DNA from 4 places in the Shewanella sp. DAU305 genome. Region 2 is predicted to be linked to each of the others. Evidence: predicted binding sites of a transcription regulator. Region 2 holds the regulator's gene; each other region holds the start of a gene.
What was found. Region 2 encodes LexA, which represses DNA repair genes until DNA is damaged. Its sites were predicted from a motif close to TACTGTATNNNNATACAGTA; they were not measured.

Region 1: the regulator LexA is predicted to act here: its motif matches at 2,249-2,268, upstream of OX890_RS09755 (DNA topoisomerase III).
Region 3: the regulator LexA is predicted to act here: its motif matches at 2,864-2,883, upstream of recN (DNA repair protein RecN).
Region 4: the regulator LexA is predicted to act here: its motif matches at 3,263-3,282, upstream of recG (ATP-dependent DNA helicase RecG).

What each region holds. Positions count from the first base shown of each region.
Region 1 is NZ_CP113808.1:2,276,515-2,281,993, reverse strand. It holds gene OX890_RS09755 (DNA topoisomerase III) at 119-2,236, opposite strand; gene OX890_RS09750 (hypothetical protein) at 2,403-2,684, shown strand; gene purF (amidophosphoribosyltransferase) at 2,907-4,421, opposite strand; gene OX890_RS09740 (CvpA family protein) at 4,479-4,967, opposite strand; gene OX890_RS09735 (SPOR domain-containing protein) at 5,083-5,479, opposite strand, start outside.
Region 2 is NZ_CP113808.1:259,601-265,079, reverse strand. It holds gene ctaD (cytochrome c oxidase subunit I) at 1-395, opposite strand, end outside; gene coxB (cytochrome c oxidase subunit II) at 405-1,961, opposite strand; gene OX890_RS01085 (cell division inhibitor SulA) at 2,364-2,876, opposite strand; gene lexA (transcriptional repressor LexA) at 2,873-3,493, opposite strand; gene plsB (glycerol-3-phosphate 1-O-acyltransferase PlsB) at 3,654-5,479, shown strand, end outside.
Region 3 is NZ_CP113808.1:4,085,549-4,091,027, forward strand. It holds gene OX890_RS17325 (YjaG family protein) at 1-210, shown strand, start outside; gene OX890_RS17330 (DUF3319 domain-containing protein) at 354-587, shown strand; gene lldR (LysR family transcriptional regulator LldR) at 624-1,523, opposite strand; gene OX890_RS17340 (AEC family transporter) at 1,823-2,785, shown strand; gene recN (DNA repair protein RecN) at 2,914-4,572, shown strand; gene OX890_RS17350 (phosphatidylglycerophosphatase A family protein) at 4,715-5,209, opposite strand; gene thiL (thiamine-phosphate kinase) at 5,209-5,479, opposite strand, start outside.
Region 4 is NZ_CP113808.1:885,741-891,219, forward strand. It holds gene OX890_RS03940 (DUF3014 domain-containing protein) at 76-972, opposite strand; gene recG (ATP-dependent DNA helicase RecG) at 1,171-3,246, opposite strand; gene OX890_RS03950 (Fic family protein) at 3,774-4,943, opposite strand; gene OX890_RS03955 (response regulator transcription factor) at 5,449-5,479, opposite strand, start outside.

The DNA of each region.
Region 1 (5,479 bases), 2.0 Mb from region 2:
TGCCTTCAAGCCTTCGCCTTGTCTAAAGCGCGTTAAACTCCCGCTGAATGAACAGATATTTAATACGATTGGTATTAATGGCCGGAAATTCCCCTAAAACCAATGACACTCGTGCCTATCAAACCTCAGCAGCCACTTTGCGTGTTCGACTCCGAGTCCCTGAACTCGCACTCGACTTTTTCGCACTGCTACTTGTCGTTGTACTTGTTTTAGCGGTACTTGCCGTGCCAGTGCGTTTTGTCGAGCTGGAGGCTTTGCGGTAAGGCGACTTGCGATAACCGGATTTATTCCCAGCCGTTTTGCGATAACCTTGGCCTTTTAAACCATTAAGCGCGGTGGGCAGTTGTGCTCCTGCATTTTGAATAAGCGTGGATAAAGTGCCGAGCAGCGGTTGCATAAAGGCTTGATAGGAGGTTTCTTTATGACAAATACCGTTCAAGCTGGCTTCCCAAAGGGCAGTCATGTCAGGCGTTGTTGCACTCGCGGGTAAGCTGTTAATTAATCCCTTACCCACATCCGTCGAAACGATAGATTTACCTAAGCGTTGTAAAAAACCGCGTTTAAACAGTAGTTCAATAATGCCTGCACGGGTGGCTTCAGTACCTAAGCCATCAGTTTCTTTGAGAATTTTACGGATCTCAGGGTCGGTTACGTAACGGCTAATCCCCGTCATAGCACTGAGTAAAGTGGCATCGGTAAAGGCCTTTGGCGGCTGAGTATTTTTCTCCAGTAACTCACCTCGAGTACAATGCAAAGCCTGCCCTAGTTTCAGAGGCGGTAATTGGCCGATAAACTCGTCATTCTCCTCATCATCCTTACCCGCGCTTTCTTCCGTCGACTTGTTGCCACTCGCCTTACTACCATTTGGCTCTTGGCGGGCAAAGAGCTGCTTCCAGCCAAGAGATTTATCCTGACGCGCCTTGGTATTAAATAAGCCGCCCTCTATTGTCACTTGTACTGTGGTTTCACTGTAACAATAGGCCGGATAAAACTGGGCTAAGTACTGGCGGGCCACATGAAGATATAACTGCCTCTCACGCTGACTCAAACTGGATAAGTTAGCCGTCTTCTCGGTTGGAACAATGGCGTGGTGGGCATCCACTTTTTTATCATCCCATGCCTTGGATTTAAGCCGTGGATCGGGGGCATCGGCGCCTTGCATTAACTCAGCGGCACCGCTGCTAATCGCCTTAAGAACCGACGGCGCAAGACTATGTTGCTCGACGGGTAAATAACGGCTGTCGGAGCGGGGATAAGTAATGAGTTTATGGCGTTCATACAAACTCTGGCAGGTATCGAGCACATCCTTAGCACTCATGCCAAACCGTTTTGCCGCATCAATCTGCAACGCGGATAAGCTGTAGGGCAATGGCGGATTCTGTTTCTTGTCCTTAGCCACTAATTGAGTCACTAAGGCAGGTTTATCACTGATGCGACTCACCACATTTTGCGCTAACCCTCTGGCTAGTACTCGCCCTTCTTCGTCCATGTACGGCTGACAAGCTTCGCTGGGTTGCCACTTAGCGCTGAAGGTTTCCTGCTTTTCAGTCGCCAAATGCGCTAGCACTTCATAGAAAGGTTTAGATTGAAAATTAGCAATCTCTTCATCACGGCGCACCACTAGCCCGAGCAAAGGCGTTTGCACTCGCCCGACGGACAATACGCCTTGATAACCAACCTTTTTACCTTGGATGGTATAAGCGCGGGTCATATTCATGCCGTAGAGCCAATCGGCGCGGCTACGGGCTAAAGCCGATGTGGACAAAGGAATAAACTCGCGATTACTGCGCAGCTGCCTTAGCGCCCGTTTTACGGCTTGTGGGTTTAAGTCGCTGATCAGTAAACGCTGAGTTTGATGTAACTTGTCACCCCTCACGCCAAGATAGGCAATCACTTCATCCACGAGTAATTGCCCTTCACGGTCGGGATCGCCTGCATTAACCAGCGTATTGGCTTGTTTGACTAATCGTTTTAGCACTGTGAGTTGGCTGCGAGTTGCGGCCTTAGGTTTTAGTTGCCACTTGTCCGGCACTATTGGCAAGTGCTCGAATTTCCACGACTTAAATTCGGGATTATAGGCATCAGGTTCTGCTTGTTCGAGCAAGTGACCGACACACCAGGACACACAATCGCCATTGGCGGCTTCGATAAATCCATCGCCTTTTTTATGGGGTTTAGGCAATACATCGGCAATGGCCCGCCCTAGGCTAGGTTTTTCTGCGATATAGAGGATCATACAAACACCAAGCACTGGATATAATTACAGTATAATTTAGCCCAAACGCCCGTTGAGTGCAAATTTCTGTGACAAACCGAGCTTAAATACCAAAGCTCAAGTGTAAATTCAATTGCGAATAGTTCTCAACAACTACTAAGATACACTGAATTTTAAAGGAGTGGCTATGAGACAATTTGCAATAAATGCGCGGCAGACGATGACAATCAGTCCAGCATTGATATTAAGATTCAATCAGTTACTGTTATTTCATAGCCTGATGTTACTCGCGATAAGTATGCTCACCAGCACTTGGCTGGGACAAATGAAAATCATCGCCATGCCTTTAGCTTGGGGATTCCTGTTAATGATGCCGATTGCGGTGAGTGTATCGCTTGTGCTTAAACATCAAGTCACCCGCTATAGCTTAAGCAGTTTATTCGGGGTGTGGATGCTACTGTGGATCTGAGGATAAGCCAACTAACCTATGGCTGAAAAGATCAGTAGCCTCGCATCTCCAACAATGGATTGAGTACGCAGATGTCGTGAACAAATATCCACTGGCGTGTTCCCTCGCCCAATCGCGATACCTTTCCCTAATGACGGTTAACAATTTATAAAAGATCCATAAAAAAACCATAAAAAAGCCAGTGACGTTATCACTGGCTTTTTATCCGCCTAACGTTTCACCTTATGGATGACAGACGTTATGCAGCTCTAAATTAGTACCGATATCTTTGTTACGGTCCGCTTTAGCATCGTCATTACGCAGTTGCGTCAAGTGATCTAAATACGCTTGATCCACATCGCTAGTGATGTAATGACCATCAAATACGGACGTTTCGAAACGTTTAATCGCAGGATTCTCCATTCTTACCGCTTCAATTAAATCTGGCAAGTCTTGGAAAATAATGCCATCAGCACCAATTAACTTGGCGATTTCATCGGCATCACGACCGTGTGCAATAAGCTCATTCGACGTTGGCATATCAATACCGTACACGTTCGGGAAACGAATTTCCGGTGCGGCAGAGGCAAAGTACACTTTCTTAGCACCTGCTTCACGGGCCATTTCGATGATTTGCTCAGAGGTCGTACCGCGAACGATAGAGTCATCCACCAACAGGACATTTTTGCCTTTGAATTCAGTGTTAATCGCATTCAACTTGCGACGCACTGACTTCTTGCGCTCCTGTTGACCAGGCATGATGAAGGTACGGCCAATATAACGGTTTTTCACAAAACCTTGGCGGTACGGTAAGTCCATACAACGGGCAATTTCCAGCGCGATATCACAAGAAGTTTCAGGAATAGGGATCACTACGTCGATATCGTGATCGTACCATTCTTTCTTAATCTTCTCGCCAAGCTTAGCGCCCATGTTGACGCGACTAGCATAAACAGACACTTTGTCGATAGTCGAATCTGGACGGGCAAAATAAACGAATTCGAAGATACAAGGGGCATAGCTAGGTTCTGCAGCGCATTGACGAGTATACAGCTGACCATCAATTGACACATAAATCGCTTCACCTGGCGCCACATCACGCATCACTTCAAAACCGACGGCATCGAGTGCCACGCTTTCAGAAGCGACCATATATTCAGTACCCGTTGGCGTTTCGTGCTTGCCTAACACCAGAGGACGAATACCAAATGGGTCACGGAACGCGACTAGGCCTTGACCAATGATCATGGCAACAACCGCGTAGGCACCACGAGCTTGTTGGTGTACGTTAGCGACCGCATCGAACACTTCTTCCGACGTCAGGGTCAAACTAGTAGTTTTTTGCAGTTCGTCGGCCAACAGGTTCAGCAACACTTCAGAATCCGAAGTGGTGTTCACATGGCGACGTTTTTTGATCAGCCCTTCGGCTAATTCGACTGTATTGGTTAAGTTGCCGTTGTGGGCTAAAGAGATCCCAAATGGCGAGTTAACATAGAAAGGCTGCGCTTCAGATGCGCTTGAACTGCCCGCAGTTGGATAGCGCACATGGCCAATACCTGCATTACCTTGTAGGCGTTGCATGTGTTTGACTTCAAAAACGTCTTTGACCAGACCATTGGCTTTACGCAGTCTGAAAGCACCACGATCAATGGTCACAATACCTGCCGCATCCTGACCTCTGTGCTGCAACACTGTCAGTGCATCATAAATGGTCTGATTAACCGATGATTGGCCAACTATTCCGACGATACCACACATGGGTAAGCTTCCTCATTGTAAGATGTTCTATCACTTAGGATTATTTTATTTTCTTTCTTATAGTTTGGGTACAAAGCTGGAGGTATTTTCCAAATAGTCAAAAAACCATTGAATAACAACGCCAAATTCGGGCACTAGCACAGAATCTTTCCACCATTGGGAGTTGGGAGAGCCTGTAAAAGCATCCATGAAAAACAACAAGGCGCTAACAATAAGCGCGCCTCGAATAGCACCGAAGCACAAGCCCAAAAGCCTGTCAGTGCCAGATAATCCGGTTTTGACAACAAGTTGTCCGAGAATATAGTTAACTAAGGCACCGAGTACCAAAGTGGTAATAAAGAGGATGGCAATAGAAACGCCATTACGCAGCATCTCATCGTTCATTTGTGTTAAGTGAACGGCAAGATCTTGGTAAAATTGGCTGGCAACAAAGAAAGCCGCAAACCATACCACTAAGGACATGGCTTCTTTGGCAAATCCGCGGATTAGACTGATGAGAGTCGATAATCCGATGACGAATATGATAGCGTAATCAATCCAAACCATTGAGATGGCTTTCCGACATGGGCTTTAAGACGGCGCGATTCTACCAGAGACTGAAACGATTCTCACCCCTAGTGAGGTAAATAAATCATTTTCAGTCTCGTGTTTTGTATCACCATTAAGATTCTAAGGGATTAAAAGGAACAATCCAGCCCTTGAGACGTGTAAGGTTTTCCACCTCAACCTGTACTTTCTTCAGCTTTGCCTCAGACACATCAGGTCCGACAAACACTTTAGTTAATACGCCATCTTTAGGGTTTTCAGGAATAGTGTACGCTTTAAAACCACTCTTACGCAGCTGTGCAACCAAGGCTTTAACATTCGTTGCGTTGTTAAAACTGCCAAGCTGCAAGGTAAAGCCACTTTTCAAGCTGTCACGGCTGACCACTTTAACGGCATCCTCTTTGGCTGCACTGGCTTTGGGCGTTTCTGCTTTAGGCTTTTCAGCCTTAGCCACAGTAGTCGCTTTAGCGTCCGCTTTTTTAGCCGGCTCAGTTTTTACCGTCGCCTTAGGT
Region 2 (5,479 bases):
AGTAGAATGGTAAAGGCGAAGGGTAAGATCCAAAAACTCCAGTTATTCATCCGTGGCAGCGCCATATCTGGCGCACCAATCATCATAGGGATCAGCCAGTTTGCTAGCCCAGTAAAGGCGGGCATTACCGCGCCGAATACCATGATCAGCCCATGGACTGTGGTCATTTGGTTAAAGAAGTTGGGCTCGACCAATTGTAATCCGGGCTGAAAGAGTTCAGCGCGGATCACCATGGCCATAGCGCCACCGGTTAAAAACATAATGAAGCTGAACCATAAATACAGAGTACCAATGTCTTTATGGTTGGTGGTTAGCACCCAGCGCATGATGCCCTTTGGCGCACCATGATGATGGTCATCATGGGCTGCGGTTTGATCTTGAGTCGTTGTGCTCATCATAATCCCCTACTGTCCATGGCTTGCGATATCAGCAGGTTGCACTGTATCGCCGGTATTGTTGCCCCAAGCATTGCGCTCATAGGTAATGACTGCTGCGAGTTGCTGTGGGCTGAGTTGTTTGCCAAATGCTTGCATAGCCGTGCCAGTTTTGCCGTGCATCACAATATCGAGATGATTGGCGACAGGCCCTGTGGCGATAGCACTGCCAGCGAGGGCGGGGAAGGCGGGTGGTATGCCAGCTCCCGTCAACTGATGGCAGGCCGCGCAAGTGGTGGTGTAGACAGTTTCACCTTCGGCCATCAGTGCCTCATGGGTGAGAGTGGGGAGACTCGCCGGATCGACTATGGTTGCGGAGTCGACAACTGCTGCGGGCTCAGTTGTAGGTGCGGGAGTTGGGGCCGTGTTGGCTGGTGTGGTAGCAGGTGCCTGTGTGCCAGCACTGCCGTTTATGTGCTTGTTGACGTCTTTGGCCTGCACAGCATCGCCAGTATTATTGCCCCAAGCATTACGCTCATAGGTAATCACAGCGGCAATTTCTTGTGCGCTCAATTGCTTGCCAAATGCTTGCATAGCCGTACCCGTTTTACCGTTGAGCACGATTTCAAGGTGGCCGCTGAGCGGTCCCGTTGCTATCGGGCTGCCTTTGAGGTGTGGGAATACGCCTTGTAACCCCTCGCCATTGGGCTGGTGGCAGGCTGCGCAGTGCCCGAGGTAAACTTGCTCACCTTGGGTCATCAGATCATCTTTGCTAAGAGTCTGTGATAAAGCGGCTTGAGCGGCTTCTGCCGCCGCACCTGCGGCTTGTTTTTGCTCCGCTACCCAAGCTTCAAACTCGGCTTCGGGTATGGCTTGCACTACGATCGGCATAAAACCATGGTCTTTACCGCAAAGTTCGGCGCATTGACCACGGTAAATACCGGGTTTGTCTATGCGAGTCCAAGCCTCATTGATAAATCCTGGGTTGGCATCTTTCTTCACGGCAAAAGCAGGTACCCACCATGAATGTATGACATCTTCAGAGGTCATCAAAAAGCGGATTTTGCGATTTATCGGCAGAACGAGCGGCTTATCGACTTCCAATAGGTAGTTTTCGCCTTTGGTTTCGGTACCGTCGATTTGTGCTCTGGGGGTTGCGAGTATGCTATAAAAATCAATGTCTTGATTGAAATAGCTGTAATGCCATTTCCATTGGGAACCCGTGACTTTAACGGTCAGATCGGCGTCGCTGGGATCTTCCATCGCAATTAAGGTTTTTGTCGCTGGAATCGCCATTAAGATCAAAATGATAAATGGCAGAATCGTCCAAGCGATTTCAACTTTAGTGCTTTCGTGAAAGTGGGACGCGACAGCGCCTTTGGATTTTCTGTGGTTGATCATGGCGTAAATCATCACGCCAAAGACCACAAGGCCGATGGCGCAGCAGATATACAAGATGGTCATGTGCAAGTGATAAACCTTGCTACTGATCTCGGTTACGCCAGGGGTCATGTTGAACCGCATGTCCGCGGCGGCCAACGGTGGTGCGAATAACACCACGAGTAAACAATACAACAATTGCTTCACAAGACTTCTCCTCTGCCAATTGCGAATAGCAACTACAAAGAAGAGCAACACAGTAAGTCTCAACTCTATGCAAACTCTTCAGTTCCCAAAAAAGCTTTTTTGACTTCAACGTGCGTTGGCGGCTGTTACTTTTAATTAAGTATTATTACTGCTGGTATTAGCCACGCTGGCACATACGACTGAAATAAATCTGTTCTCTATTTTTAGTGGCATTTTGAACTCGATAACGGCTCGATTTATTTGCCACGGGCGGCGATATATCATCGCCGACTAAACCAACCATACTTGCTGTTTAAATATTGATCAAGATCACTTATTTATCTAATTGTCTGAAAAATTGCTAAAAAAAAGCCTCACATTCATAGGCGAGGCGGCTTTCAAGGTAAAAAATTAAATGAATATTTAATGTACAGCGCTAAAAAAAGATTGTTGGCCGAAGAGGCTACCTTGCTCAATGCGTACGTCGCCATGTAAGTGACTGTTTACGTCTTCTAGCACTATGCCCATGGCGCGGGCACTTTTAGCGACAATTTGCAGGCGACGATTATCGCGTGCATCTAATGATTGGGTCCAAGTAATAACCGCACTGGACGTACCACTTGTTAAGGCTTTTTCCATCGCCCACAGAGTTTCCACCTCATCTTTCGCGTGCACCAGCAAGACTCTATCCATACGCACGCCAGCGTTGGCGAGCATTTGTTTGTAGCCAATACTCGGTGGGTTGATGAGCACTAACCAACGGCCCTGTTGGCTTAACTGGGCGAGTTGCGCGCTCAGATGAATTAATTCTTGGCGACCTTGAGTCTTCGTTGGCATGCAGGCGATAGGTGCATGGTGCCAGTCATAGTCGGCATCACGTACTTCATCGAGCCACAAGCCCGGATGGCGGGGTGCATTGCCAAGTAGTTTGTTCATAGCCAATCTCCATTACGGATCACACCGACGGCGAGTCCTTCAATTGTTAAACTTTGATAGCCTAAATCCACTTTAATCGGGGAATAGTCTTCATTTTCGGCGTGTAGATAGACCACATTACCTTTTTTTTCGAAACGTTTAACAGTGACATCGTCGTCGACTCTAGCGACAACCACTTGACCATTTCTAGCTTGTTGTACTTTATGAACTGCCAGCAAATCTCCTTCGAGAATGCCAATATTCTTCATGCTGTCGCCTTTAACCCGCAGTAAAAAATCGGCGGCGGGATGGAACATGCTTGGGTCGACTTGGTAGTACTGTTCAACATGTTCTTGGGCGAGAATAGGTTCGCCAGCAGCTACTTGACCGATAAGCGGTAAACCTGTTTCAGTTACTTCTTCGACTTCCGCAGTCAGACGAATGCCCCGCGATGTGCCTGGCATGATCTCAATGCAGCCCTTTTTCGCCAACGCTTTAAGATGCTCTTCAGCCGCATTGGCGCTCTTAAAACCTAAACGGGTCGCGATTTCTGCCCGAGTGGGTGGCATGCCAGTATCGGCAATATTTCGTTTAATTAGCTCTAAAATTTCAGCTTGGCGTGGCGTCAAAGGTCTCATGGTGTTTCCTGTTTTTCTATACAGTTACTGTTAGTATATACAGTATTATTTGCAGCGCAAGTATTAACCACTTTTTAGCTATGTTGGAGAGAATTAGCGAATATTACCCATAGTCTGGTATTCTACCGGGCTAGTAAACGTACTTAATTGCATAAGAATAATGCCTAAACACGACTCTCTTTGGTTGAAATCATTACGCTGGATCCAAAAACACTTAGTGCACACTATTGTTGTGCCTCAGGATCCCTTTGCCGATCTGAATCTGGATGCCTCCAGACCCCTTGCTTATGTGATGAAAACGGAATCGCTGAGTGACATCGCTGCCCTGAGCGAAATTACGGCTAAGTTAGGACTGCCGAGCCCCTATGAGCCTTTAGTGGCAAATGGTGTTATTGCGCCTCGGGTTGTCTGCCTTCAAGGGCGTAAGCCGCTGTTTGGCGAGCGTGCCGGTAACGAGCCTTTCCTCGAATGCTTTATGCGTTTGTTGGCCGTGCATAAGGAACGCCCTGAATTAGACATTCAACTGGTGCCCGTGAGCCTGTATTGGGGCCGCACGCCAGGGAAAGAAGACGACACTATGAAGGCGGCTGTGTTTGAGCGGGAAAACCCGACTTGGCTGCGCAAATGCTTGATGATTCTATTCTTAGGTCGACATAACTTCGTGCAGTTTTCAAATGCGGTATCTCTGCGATACATGGCCGACGAACACGGCACTGACATGGGGATCGCCCATAAGTTAGCGCGGGTCGCGCGGGTGCATTTCCGTCGTCAACGTAAGGTGATGACAGGACCTGTGTTGCCAAATCGCCAAGCACTGTTTCATTCGCTGCTCAAATCCGAGTCGTTGCGTAAAGCGATTCAAGAAGAAGCGGCCAACAAAAAGATTTCTGAGACCCAAGCGCGCGAGACGGCTATTGAGTACCTTGATGAAATCGCAGCAGATTACTCAGATAGTTTAGTGCGTATTGCCGAGCGTTTCCTAACTTGGTTGTGGAACAAGCTTTACAGCGGGATCAACATCAAAGGCGCCGAGCAAGTTCGCCAGTTGCACCATGATGGCCACGAGATTGTCTATGTGCCTTGCCATCGCAGCCACATGGATTACCTGCTGTTATCGTATATTTTGTATTATCAAGGCATGGTTCCGCCGCACATTGCTGCTGGTATTAACCTCAATTTCTGGCCCGCTGGACCTATGTTCCGTCGCGGTGGTGCCTTCTTTATCCGCCGTAGTTTTAATGGCAATAAACTGTACACCGCAGTATTCCGTGAATATTTAGACCAACTGTTTGCTAAAGGTTATTCGGTGGAATACTTCTCCGAAGGCGGCCGCTCACGTACCGGTCGTCTATTGGCGCCAAAAACCGGCATGATTGCTATGACGATGAACAGTGTGCTGCGCGGTATCGAGCGTCCGGTAACATTGGTGCCTGTGTATTTAGGCTATGACCATGTGATGGAAGTGGCGACGTACCATAAAGAGTTAAGTGGTAAGAAAAAGAAAAAAGAATCTGTGTGGCAGGTGTTTGGTGCGATTCGCAAACTTGGTAATTTCGGCCAAGGTTATGTGAACTTTGGCGAGCCTATAACCCTGCAAAACTTCTTAAATGAGCGCGCGCCAAACTGGCGTACTGAGTTGGCCGATGATCCTGAGCAAAAACCAAGCTGGTTAACGCCAGCGGTAAACGTGCTGGCGAATCGAGTGATGACAAATATTAACGATGCTGCAGCGGCGAGTTCGGTGACCTTGACGAGTTTAGTGTTGCTGGCGACAGATCAAAATGCCTTAGAACGCAGTCTGTTGGAGCGTCAGCTTGATCTGTATCTGACCCTACTCAAAAAAGTGCCTTACACTACTTATACTTCGGTTGCCGAAGGTGATGGTAAGCATTTAGTGCAGCAAGGTTTAGAGCTGAACAAGTTTGTTGTTTGTGCCGATCCTTTAGGTGAAATCGTGTCTATCGAGGCGAGTCAGGCTGTGTCCAT
Region 3 (5,479 bases), 1.2 Mb from region 2:
ATCGAAGCCATCAGCGATGTCGATTTAGTCGATGAAGCATTAGATGATTTTGTTTTTGCCCATGAAGTCATGGAAGAAGAGAAAGAATTACAAAATTCTCTGCTGGAAATTATCGAAGAAAATCCAAAGATCACGGCGGAACTGGTCAAAGGTTTACGCAAAGACATTATCGAAGCGGGCGTATCAAATATCGGCATCAGCGTCGCTTAATTGATGGGGTGCTTGGGGTAACTCAAGCACCTTTATTCCTAAACAATAAGCCTCTAGTCTCGACTGCAATCACTTTCAAGCAAGCCACAAAACGAGTAAGACCAAAGCTAGCAAGTTCCATCAGCCAATATTGAGTTATTCCAATGAAAAAGATTGTTTATCAAGGCTTTGTCTTAACCAATAGCGAAGGACGAACCGACAGTTGGAAACTGACCATCAAAGATCAACAGCGTATCGGTTCTTTATTTGAACTACGGCGTTTAGTGGGATACTTCTTAGAACTCGGCATACTGCCCGCGACACGCTCCAGCCTGCAAGACGCAAAACAAACGCAAAACACCATGAGCAAAAACACGGTAAAACCTAAAAGACGCTAAAAATCAGTTCCCTTATTAAAGAATAACTCGGTTAAATCAACGCATAGAGAATAACTCTGGCGCCTTTGACTGCATAAACTCAATAAAGACTCTTACCTTTAGCGGCTGCTGACTGCGCTGATGATATAAAATCGAAATCCGCCTCTGCTCGCCAATCCATTCTGGCAATAACACTTTAAGTTTCCCTTCCTTAATCTGCTGTTTTACAAACAGTTCAGGACCATACAAGATCCCACCATGCCCTAAGGTCGCCTGAATCGCACCGTGTAAATCCGTGAGGGTCAACTTAGTTGGGCCATTAAAATAGAAAGACTCACCGCTCGGATGCTTTAAATGCCAATTAAACAGCGGCCAGACTTTTATCAGCTGATGGGCTTCGAGATCATCGGGATGCTCAAGTTTAGGTGCCTGAGCCAAATATTCTGGCGTGGCAAACAGGCAATAATCCAGCTCGCCTAAGGTACTCGACACCCACGAAGAATCAGGCTGAGCCCCGCCGACAATCGCCACATCTATGCCCTTGTCGATCAAATCGACTAACTCATTGCTCTGGGAAATGTGCAAACGGATATCGGGATACAGACGGCCAAATTCATTCAATGCTTGAATAAACACGATGGAAATAATCGAAATTGGCGCGGCGATGCGCAGGGTGCCCTCGGGTTTATCGCTGCCCGCACCACTCAGTTCATCAAATTGGGCAACCACACTCTGGTAGCGTTGAAAGAGTGCCAGCCCTTCCTCCGTCAATCGTAACTTGCGGGTGCTGCGCATAAAAAGCTGCTTATCGAGCTTCTCTTCCAACTTAGCTAACTTGCGGCTCACTGTGGCAATGGGCATATCAAGCTCCTTCGCCGCCTGTGAAAAACTGCCCGCATTGACTAAATGCACAAAAAGATAGACAAGTTGTAGTTCAGCGCCTAAATCATCACTCATTGCATGTCCTAATTCTGTTCTAACTGCCCACTTTAGGCACTATATAAAGTCATCAACAATCACAGCGTACGCTAAGTCATTGTGTTTTAAACATCAATTAATCCACTTATACGACCATAGCGCAATAGCCTTAGACTGAAATGATATGTTATTTTGTGGCGAGTTTTACTGCGCTGGCGCTAGTTCTGGTTCTAACGTGACATAAAAAAGGCAAGCGCCCACCTTAAATCATAGCGATAGTAGAAATGACGGTGATGGCTGAGTTTATTCAAATTTAATCGTAAGGATGAGTGAGGGAAATGACCATTTTAACCCCTCTGTTTGCCGTCTTCGGGATCATGTTGCTCGGCACACTAGTGCAAAAACTAAAACTCTTGCCCGTCGATACGGACCAAGTGCTAAACCAATATGTCTACTATATTGCGTTCCCTGCAATCATGCTTATCGCCCTCGCCCAGCAGCCGATTGACGAGATTTTGCAATGGGGATTTATTGCGGGCTACAGTACAGCTATGGCGATTACTTATCTTGTCTGCCTAGGTCTATCGCTGATCGCTAACCCTAAACAGCATGCGGTTGCCGCCATTCGAGCCCTCAATGCCACCTTTGGTAATACGGCATTTATTGGTATTCCACTGCTCATCATCCTCTTTCCGCAGCAGCAAAGCGCCTTAGTCGCCGCTGCGATTGCCAGCTTATTATCCGTGCTGATGTTTGCCGTCGCCTTAGTCTCGATAGAACTGGCCACAAACACCCAAAGACAACACCACGCCTTAGTCATAATGATGATGGCGGTCGGTAAAAACCCTATCGTTATTGGTAGTTTAATTGGCGTCGGCATTTCGGCGCTAGAGATAAAACTACCCTCAGGGCTGGCGCTAATGATCCAGCAAATTGGCAACACCTCAAGCCCGTGCGCGCTGTTTGCCATCGGTATGGTGCTCTCCAAAGCGATGCGCTACCAGAAAGATAGCAGCGTATTTAGCCCCAAGAATTTTATCGAACTGAGCCTTATCAATCTCTTCAAGCTAATTGTCCAACCAGCACTCGTCTACTTTATGCTTAGCCGTTTTGGCGTGAGCGGCGACTACCTGATCATGGGCGTGATCTTGAGCGCACTGCCCACAGCCGCTAGCGTGTACTTGCTTGCCCAGCGCTATAACACTCAAGCTTCAACCAGTGCTCAGGGCATTCTATTTGGCACCTTAGTTACTTTCTTTAGTTTGCCTATCTTAGAAAGCTTAGTAAGAACCTACGCATAATCAGTCAATTAAAAATATTTACTGCCGATAATGCCGATTATTTACCCAAGCCACTTTACTGTATATAAAATCAGTATATACTGTTTATCAATACAGTGGTTTGGTATGTTTTTCGACAGGAATTCACTATGCTTTGCCAACTCAGCATTAATAACTTCGCTATCGTCCGTTTTTTAGAACTGGATTTTCGCCCCGGTATGACCAGCATCACAGGTGAAACCGGTGCAGGTAAATCGATCGCCATCGATGCGTTAGGCCTGTGCCTAGGCAATCGCGCCGATGCCAGCAGTGTTCGCCCCGGAGCCAATAAAACCGAGGTCAGCGCCCGCTTTTCCTTGGATGATATTCCACTGGCAAAACGTTGGTTAGAAGATAACGATCTTGAACTCGATGATGAGTGCATCCTACGTCGAACTATTGGTAGCGATGGCCGTTCACGCGCCTATATCAATGGGAATCCAGTGCCACTGACGCAACTCAAATTACTGGGTCAGTTGCTCATCGGTATTCACGGCCAACATGCGCACCATGCAATGTTGAAGAGTGAACACCAACTCACCCTGCTCGACAGTTATGCCAACCACAGATTACTTATCGATACGGTTGCCGCCAGCTTTCAACGCTGCAAACAAATTGAGGCCGATCTAAAGCAACTCGAAGCCTCCCAGCATGAACGTATTGCCCGTAAGCAATTAGTGCAGTATCAAGTAGAAGAACTCGATGAGTTTGATCTTAAAGTCGATGAGTTCGATGAAATTGAGCAAGAGCACAAACGTCTTGCCAATGGCACTGAGTTGATTGATACCTGTCAGGCGAGTCTAGATATACTCACTGAAGGCGAAGAGAACAATATAGAGTCGCTGCTTAATCGAGTCGTTTCCCTCGCCGAAGATCTGCAAAGTTACGATCCTGCATTGAGCAATATCAACACTATGTTGAATGATGCCTTAATCCAAGTGCAAGAAAGTGCAGGCGAATTACAGCACTATTTGAGTAAGCTTGAACTCGATCCAACCCACTTTGCCTATTTAGAAGAACGGCTATCAAAAGCCATGCAACTGGCGCGTAAACACCATGTCAGCCCAAATAAACTGGCCGAACATCATTTGGCATTAAAGGCAGAGCTGAGCACCTTAGACAGTGACGAAAGCAAGCTCGAAGAAATTCAACTGCAGGTCGCTGCCAGCAGAGCCGCTTACCTTAGCAACGCACAAAAACTCAGCCAAAGCCGCGCTAGATATGCCAAAGAACTCGACAAACTCGTGACTCAGTCAATCCACGAACTGAATATGCCTAAGGGTAAATTTACTATCGAAGTCAATTTCCACCCAGAGCAAATGTCAGCCAACGGCAGTGATAATATCGAATTTATGGTCACCACTAACCCTGGCCAACCTTTACAACCGATTTCGAAAGTCGCATCTGGCGGTGAACTTTCACGGATAGGCTTAGGGATCCAAGTCATTACCGCGAAGAAAGTTGCCACGCCGACATTGATTTTCGATGAGGTGGATGTCGGGATTTCGGGCCCCACCGCCGCAGTGGTTGGCCGCATGTTACGCAGCTTAGGGGAATCGACCCAAGTACTGTGCGTGACTCACTTGCCGCAAGTTGCGGGCAATGGTCATCAACACATGTTCGTCGATAAGTTTAATAAGGCGGGCAGTACTGAGACCACAATGAAGTCGCTCGATCGTGAGCAACGCATTCAAGAGCTGGCAAGGCTGTTAGGTGGCGATACTATCACTAGCAATACCCTAGCGAACGCAAGGGAACTGCTGCAATAGTAGAATCAAGCAGAAAAGGGATAAGGGATGTTCAGCTAATCCCTTCATCCCTTCAATCAAGCTTCAATCAGAAAAATGCGAAATCAAAAGCTAAGGGTTAGTTGTTGGCCATGTTAACTATCATGCCAAGTTAGCTATCATGTTAGCTAACACACCAGACTAGCCCTTGCAGACAGATAAAGGCAAATACACCCGCTAAAACATCATCAATCATAATGCCAAAACCACCTTCGACTTTGGCATCGAGCCAACGGATTGGCCAAGGTTTGATGATGTCAAAAAAGCGAAATAAACCAAAGCCCACTAACAGCCAAATCCAGCCCGCTGGTGCCGCTATCATAGTGATCAACAGTCCAGCCACTTCATCCCACACAATCGCGCCATGGTCGTGTACGCCCATGTCATGTGCCGCTTTACCACAGATATAAAATCCTGCAAATACACTCACTAAAGTTAAGCCCAGATACCAAGCAAGCGGTAATGGCGCCATCAGTAAATAGAGGGGAATAGCAGCTATGGTACCGAAAGTACCGGGCGCTTTAGCGGCGAGTCCGCTACCGAAACCGAGTGCCAAAAAGTGGACAGGATTTTTTAATGACAGGCGCGTTAACGCCTGATCCTTTGACAACCATTTCATTAGAAGTGCTCGAAACCGTGATACGGCGGCGTAAACGGCTCACCCTTGAGTTGTAACTTGAGCTTACTGCCCGCACAAATTTGCCCAACACGAACAAATTTTGCTCCTGCATGGCTTAATGCTGTCTCAAGCGCGCCTTTTTGCGCCTCAGGAACGGTGAACAGCAATTCGTAATCTTCGCCGCCTGTCAGCGCATAACCTAAGGCATGCTCCTCGCTGACGGTATCTTGCATCGCGCGCGAAAGCGGGATGCAATTAACATCGACAACC
Region 4 (5,479 bases), 630 kb from region 2:
TTTTTATCCTAGCGATTTGCGCTCAAAATGAAAAAAGGCGCACTGAGCGCCTTTTGTCTTCACTACGGCAAGGTTTTACTGTGCCAGCTGGTTCTCGAGTTTGCGTAGAGCGACTTTTAGCTTGCGGGTATTTTCTGGACCCATACGGATCAGCAGTTTTTGCGCGCTAGGTAGTGCCTCTAAGTTAGGGTCAACAAATTGATAGTTAACGCTAATAGAGCTCAGCTCAATCGGATCTTCAATGATAGGCGCCGCGAGCAGTATTTTAATCGCTTGCAGCATTCTGTCGTTGAATTTAGCGTTGCTGTAGCCGAGTTCGGTAAAGGCTTCCTCTAGCATAGGCGTCATTTGCTTATAGGTGACCATTAACGTCTGTTCGTCCATTTTGGCAATCGAGTCAACATAGGCATCGTATCTGTGGAAACCCTCAGGATTTAAATACACTTTGTTGGTGATTTCAGAAACCGAGAAATGCTTCTCTGGGCCTTTGAGTGGACTCACTTTACGGGTCAATTCGCCCTGAGCTAAGTTATCAACAAACACCACAAATTGGCGTGCGAGATCTTGCTGCACTAATGCAGAACCCAGCACATTGTTATCGATAATGGCGAGGGCTTTTTGTTGTACGAATGAATCACTTTCAGCCAGTGCAGGTACTGGTTCTGCAACCACTTCAGGCTCAGTTACCGCAGGGGCTTCTGTGCTGTTGGTGTTTGTTTCTGTAACGGCAGGCGTCGTTTCAGTGGTTTCTGGCTCTGGCGCACTTTCGAGCGTCATTGGCTCAGATGGCGGTGTTTCAGGCAATACAATTGGCGCGTTAGGGATGAGTTTAGGTGAATCTGAGTCACCGCTGTAGTAATAATATCCTCCGGCAGAAAGTAGCACGACGAGCACTATCGCAAAAAGCGCAAAGCGATTACTGCTAGAAGAAGTCTCTTGAGGTGTTATTCTATCATCTTGATTAACTTGCATTTTACATCCTTCGCTTGAGTGTCAAGGTAACTTGGTGAATACATGCAGCTAACATTAAAGTGCAAGAGCGGACTATTGGAATGCCGCTGGTTCATTTTGCAAGTTTCCATGCGCTTGTCTATAGCGCTTAGCTGAACATAAACAATTTATTTTGAGTATCGAGGCAGATGTCACTCCTCGGCCTTTCCCCTTTACTGCCTAAGCCTGCACATAGTGCTGCTTGTGCCCGAGCCAACGTAAGATTATCGCATCGACTTTTTCGGGGGCCTGCGCCATCACATGATTTGCCAGTTTTTGAATGTGCGGGATCAAAGCTTGATCGCGCACCAGATCGGCAATTTTCAGCTCGGCCAGTCCCGTTTGCTTAGTGCCAAGCACTTCACCTGGACCACGAATTTCTAAGTCTTTCTGCGCTATGATAAAACCGTCATTACTTTGTCTGAGTACACTCAGTCTTTGGGTGGCGGTATGGCTCAATGGCGCCTTATAGAGTAACACACAATGGCTCGCGATAGCGCCTCGTCCGACTCGTCCGCGCAGTTGGTGTAGTTGCGCTAAGCCTAAACGTTCAGGGTTTTCGATGATCATCAGGCTGGAATTGGGTACATCGACGCCCACTTCAATGACTGTCGTCGCCACCAGTAGATGAATCATCCCCGCCTTAAAATCGGCCATAATTTGCTGTTTCTCTGCGCTCTTTAGCCTGCCGTGTACGAGGCCGATATTGAGCTCGGGCAGGGCGAGGCGCAGTTCTTCGGCCGTGTCTTCGGCGGCTTGGCATTCGAGCACTTCGGATTCTTCAATCAGAGTGCACACCCAGTAGGCCTGACGTTTATCTGTGATGACGGCGTTACGTACCCGTTCGAGCACTTCGTTGCGGCGTGAATCGGCAATCGCCACTGTGGTCACAGGTGTCCGTCCCGGCGGCAGTTCATCGATAATAGAAGTGTCGAGATCTGCATAGGCCGTCATCGCTAGCGTGCGCGGGATCGGCGTTGCCGTCATGATCAATTGATGCGGGTGGAACCCTTGGCTCACGCCCTTTTCCCGTAGGCCTAAGCGTTGGTGTACGCCGAATCTGTGCTGCTCATCTATGATAATTAACGCAAGTTTGTTAAAGACCACATGCTGCTGGAAGATAGCATGGGTACCAATCACCATCTGGGCGGCGCCGGATTCTATGTCCGCAAGGGATTGAGCTCTGACCTTGCCTTTGAGTTTACCCGCTAGCCAACCGACCTTAAGTCCGAGTGGCTCAAACCAAGCGGCAAAGTTAGTTGCATGTTGCTCGGCCAATAGCTCTGTTGGCGCCATCATGGCAACTTGATAACCGTTTTCAATCGCTTGCAGCGCAGCCATCGCCGCGACTAAGGTTTTACCTGAACCTACATCCCCTTGCACTAAGCGCATCATAGGGTGCGGCTTTTCTAAATCTTTGCCTATATCGGCCACCACTCTTTGCTGGGCGCCTGTGGGCTTAAAAGGCAAAGCGGCGAGGAATGGATTGAGCAACTGCCCCGTGGCCTGCATGGTAACCGCAGCGTCTAAATTACTGCGCTGCCTTAGGCGTAACATGCTGAGATTATGGGCGAGTAATTCTTCCTGCACGAGTCGCTGCTGGGCTGGGTGTTGGCCTAACTCTAAATCGAACTGTGAGATCCCCGCAGGAGGTCGATGCAGCGTTTGCAACGCTTGTTTAAGGCTGATGTTGTTTGGTTGTAATTGCGCTGGCAGCAGCTCAGTTAAGCCGCCATCTTCCAGCAATACCAAAGCTTGCTCGGTCAGCTTGAGCCAACTCGCCTGTTTTAAGCCCTCAGTTGTGGGATAAATCGGCGTTAGGGTATCGCTCAGGTGAACATCTTCACCGGGATACACGACTTTATATTCTGGATGCACTATCTCAGCTTGATGGCCGCCACGGCGCACTTCACCGTAGGCGCGGATCATCAAACCGTTTTGCATGGCATTACGCTGGGCGACGGAAAAGTTAAAGAAGCGCAGGCTCAAGCTGCCTGTATCGTCGCGCACATTGCAGACCAGCATACGCTTGCGGCCTTGGATTATTTGCGTCGATTGGATTTCAGCTTCTATGGTGCCATAACTGCCGGGCATAAGGGCGGCAATCGGATAGATTTGGGTTCTGTCTTCGTAGCGCAGGGGTAAGTGAAACAGCAGATCTTGTACTGTTGTGATGCCGAGCTTTGCGAGTTTCTCCGCGACCTTTTTGGCGACGCCTTTGAGGTCGGTGATCGGAACAAGATCCAATTGCTGCAAGTCGTTAGCACTCAATCACTGTGAATTTATACATATATTAACAGAGAATAAGCGTAAGGCAATCTTGAAGGAATTTGAGTTTAGCTAGCTTACTTGAAGCCGCCGAATTGCTTGCCGCGTTTAATCAGTCACTGAAATCAAAGTTTGACATAGCCTGCTAGCAGCTTTCAATTATGTAGCTAGGTGACATAACCATACTCAGACATAAAATCTACTGGATAGTTTGACAAATTTAGTCTGATAAATTGGATCGCATCATAAATAAGCGAAAATAGTTATTTGTGCTTTATCACGGCGATGATATGCACTCGTCAACTCACTATGAATACAAGTTATTTAGGCTTTCGTAGGATCCACTTTTTTCGATAACTAAACATCATCCAAAGCGTGCGCAGCCAGCATTTATTCTGTCTAGTTTAAGGGGGTAACGCTTAGCTTTTTCTGGCAAAAAAGTCCCAAAGAAATGGGGCCTGCATAAAATGTTATGCCGGCCACGAAATAGATACTTAGCAATATCAAGGAGCTGCTTAAGTTCGCTCTAGCTGCTCAGGGATAAACCCCTGCTCCCGCAACGACTGGATAACGCCACGTAACAGATAATTACTGGTGAAACAAATTACATATTGCCTTGCACCATCTTGAACGGGTTGCAGCATCTTTCGCTCTAGAAGTTTATTAATTTGATAGGTTCTCTGGGCTGATTTAGTGAGTTCAGGTATCGCTGTAGTCAAGTCTCCTGCTTTGATCAATCCTTGTTGATCACAAGCAAGGCGTAAGATCTTAAACTCCATATCCGTCAAGAGTTGACGCTGCTTTGAAAACAACAATGCTGGCAATAACACATGCTCTCGCAAGTAAGCATAATTGGTCAGCTGATCCACTTTTTTAAGTTCGGTTAGTACCCCATCTAAAACGTAAATACACCAAGCCTCGCGCCCCTCAGTCGTGCCATTATCGGCCTTAGCCAACATCATGTAGTAACGGTCGCGATCATTACAGAAAACAGCTGTTGGATTCAGCACTCGTCCACCTTCTTTGACGTTAAACCCATACTTGATAAGCAAGGCATACGTCAACAGGCGTACTGTACGACCATTTCCATTCGTAAATGGGTGGATCCACCCAAACCTATGGTGAGCCAAGGCAACTTTCATCAAGTCATACTTTTGCGGATCAGCTTGATTGATAAACTGAATAAGCTCACTCATGTAACTGGGGACTTGAATATGTTCTGGTGGTCGGTGAGCTGATTGAGCGATGCGAACACCTTCTTGGCGATAAGCTCCCGGTGTACGATCACCTTCACGCTCAAGTGACGATACTGCTAGCGTGTGTAATTCACGTATAAAAGGCTCAGTGAGGAGAGAGCCTGGCTCAATCACCTCATCGATATACGTCATAGCTTTTTCAATATTAGAGATTTCTTTCAGGTGGTCCGTGTCTTGAACCGCACCATCCACCGTACTTTCAACGTAATCCGCAAGTGTAGTGTGATTACCTTCAATACGAGCTGAACCCAAGCTCTCAAGCAAGTGAAATATACCTTTTAATTGAAAAAAAAGAGGTGCTGGGGTATCACCTACTAGTTGCAATCTTCGAAGATGTTCGAGCTCATTAAGCACATCTACCAGCGAGGAATCAAAGGAAGGATTCAGTAACCCAAGATCATGGTGAATAAATTGAGGTGCCATTGACATATAATTCAAATCCTATAACGACAACAAGTCAAAATAAGTAAAATAAGTTCATTAAATATAAACGCTTATTGATTTATTGTAATACATGTTTTGTAAGGTGAAGTTTGTAAACATATCAAATAATACTCAGATGGCATATCAAAAAATGGGGTAAATTATGACACTTTCGCCCTGTAACAGCTCTAAGTGGTCTAACCATAGCTCTAAGGATTGAAGTTTATCTGGTAATCGCTGACTTCGATTATAAATGCCTGCGACACCTTGTATTGTGTTCCCCAATATAGTAAGAACACATAAATATAATTAAGGGTGCTTTGGTTAATGTGAGTTAATCGTACTGTCACTCTATTTTAAAATTGGTTAAGCCATGATCTTATTTTTATATAAACATTTGATTATTAATTGATAGCGGGAAATTAAAAAATCCATATTTATGTCATTCTATGGGTTCAGCGACAGCTCCCAATCAGTTAGTCTGCTCTACGTGATTGGGCTGTGCTCACTATTATAGCCAGCCCTTTTGTTTGGCGATGCGT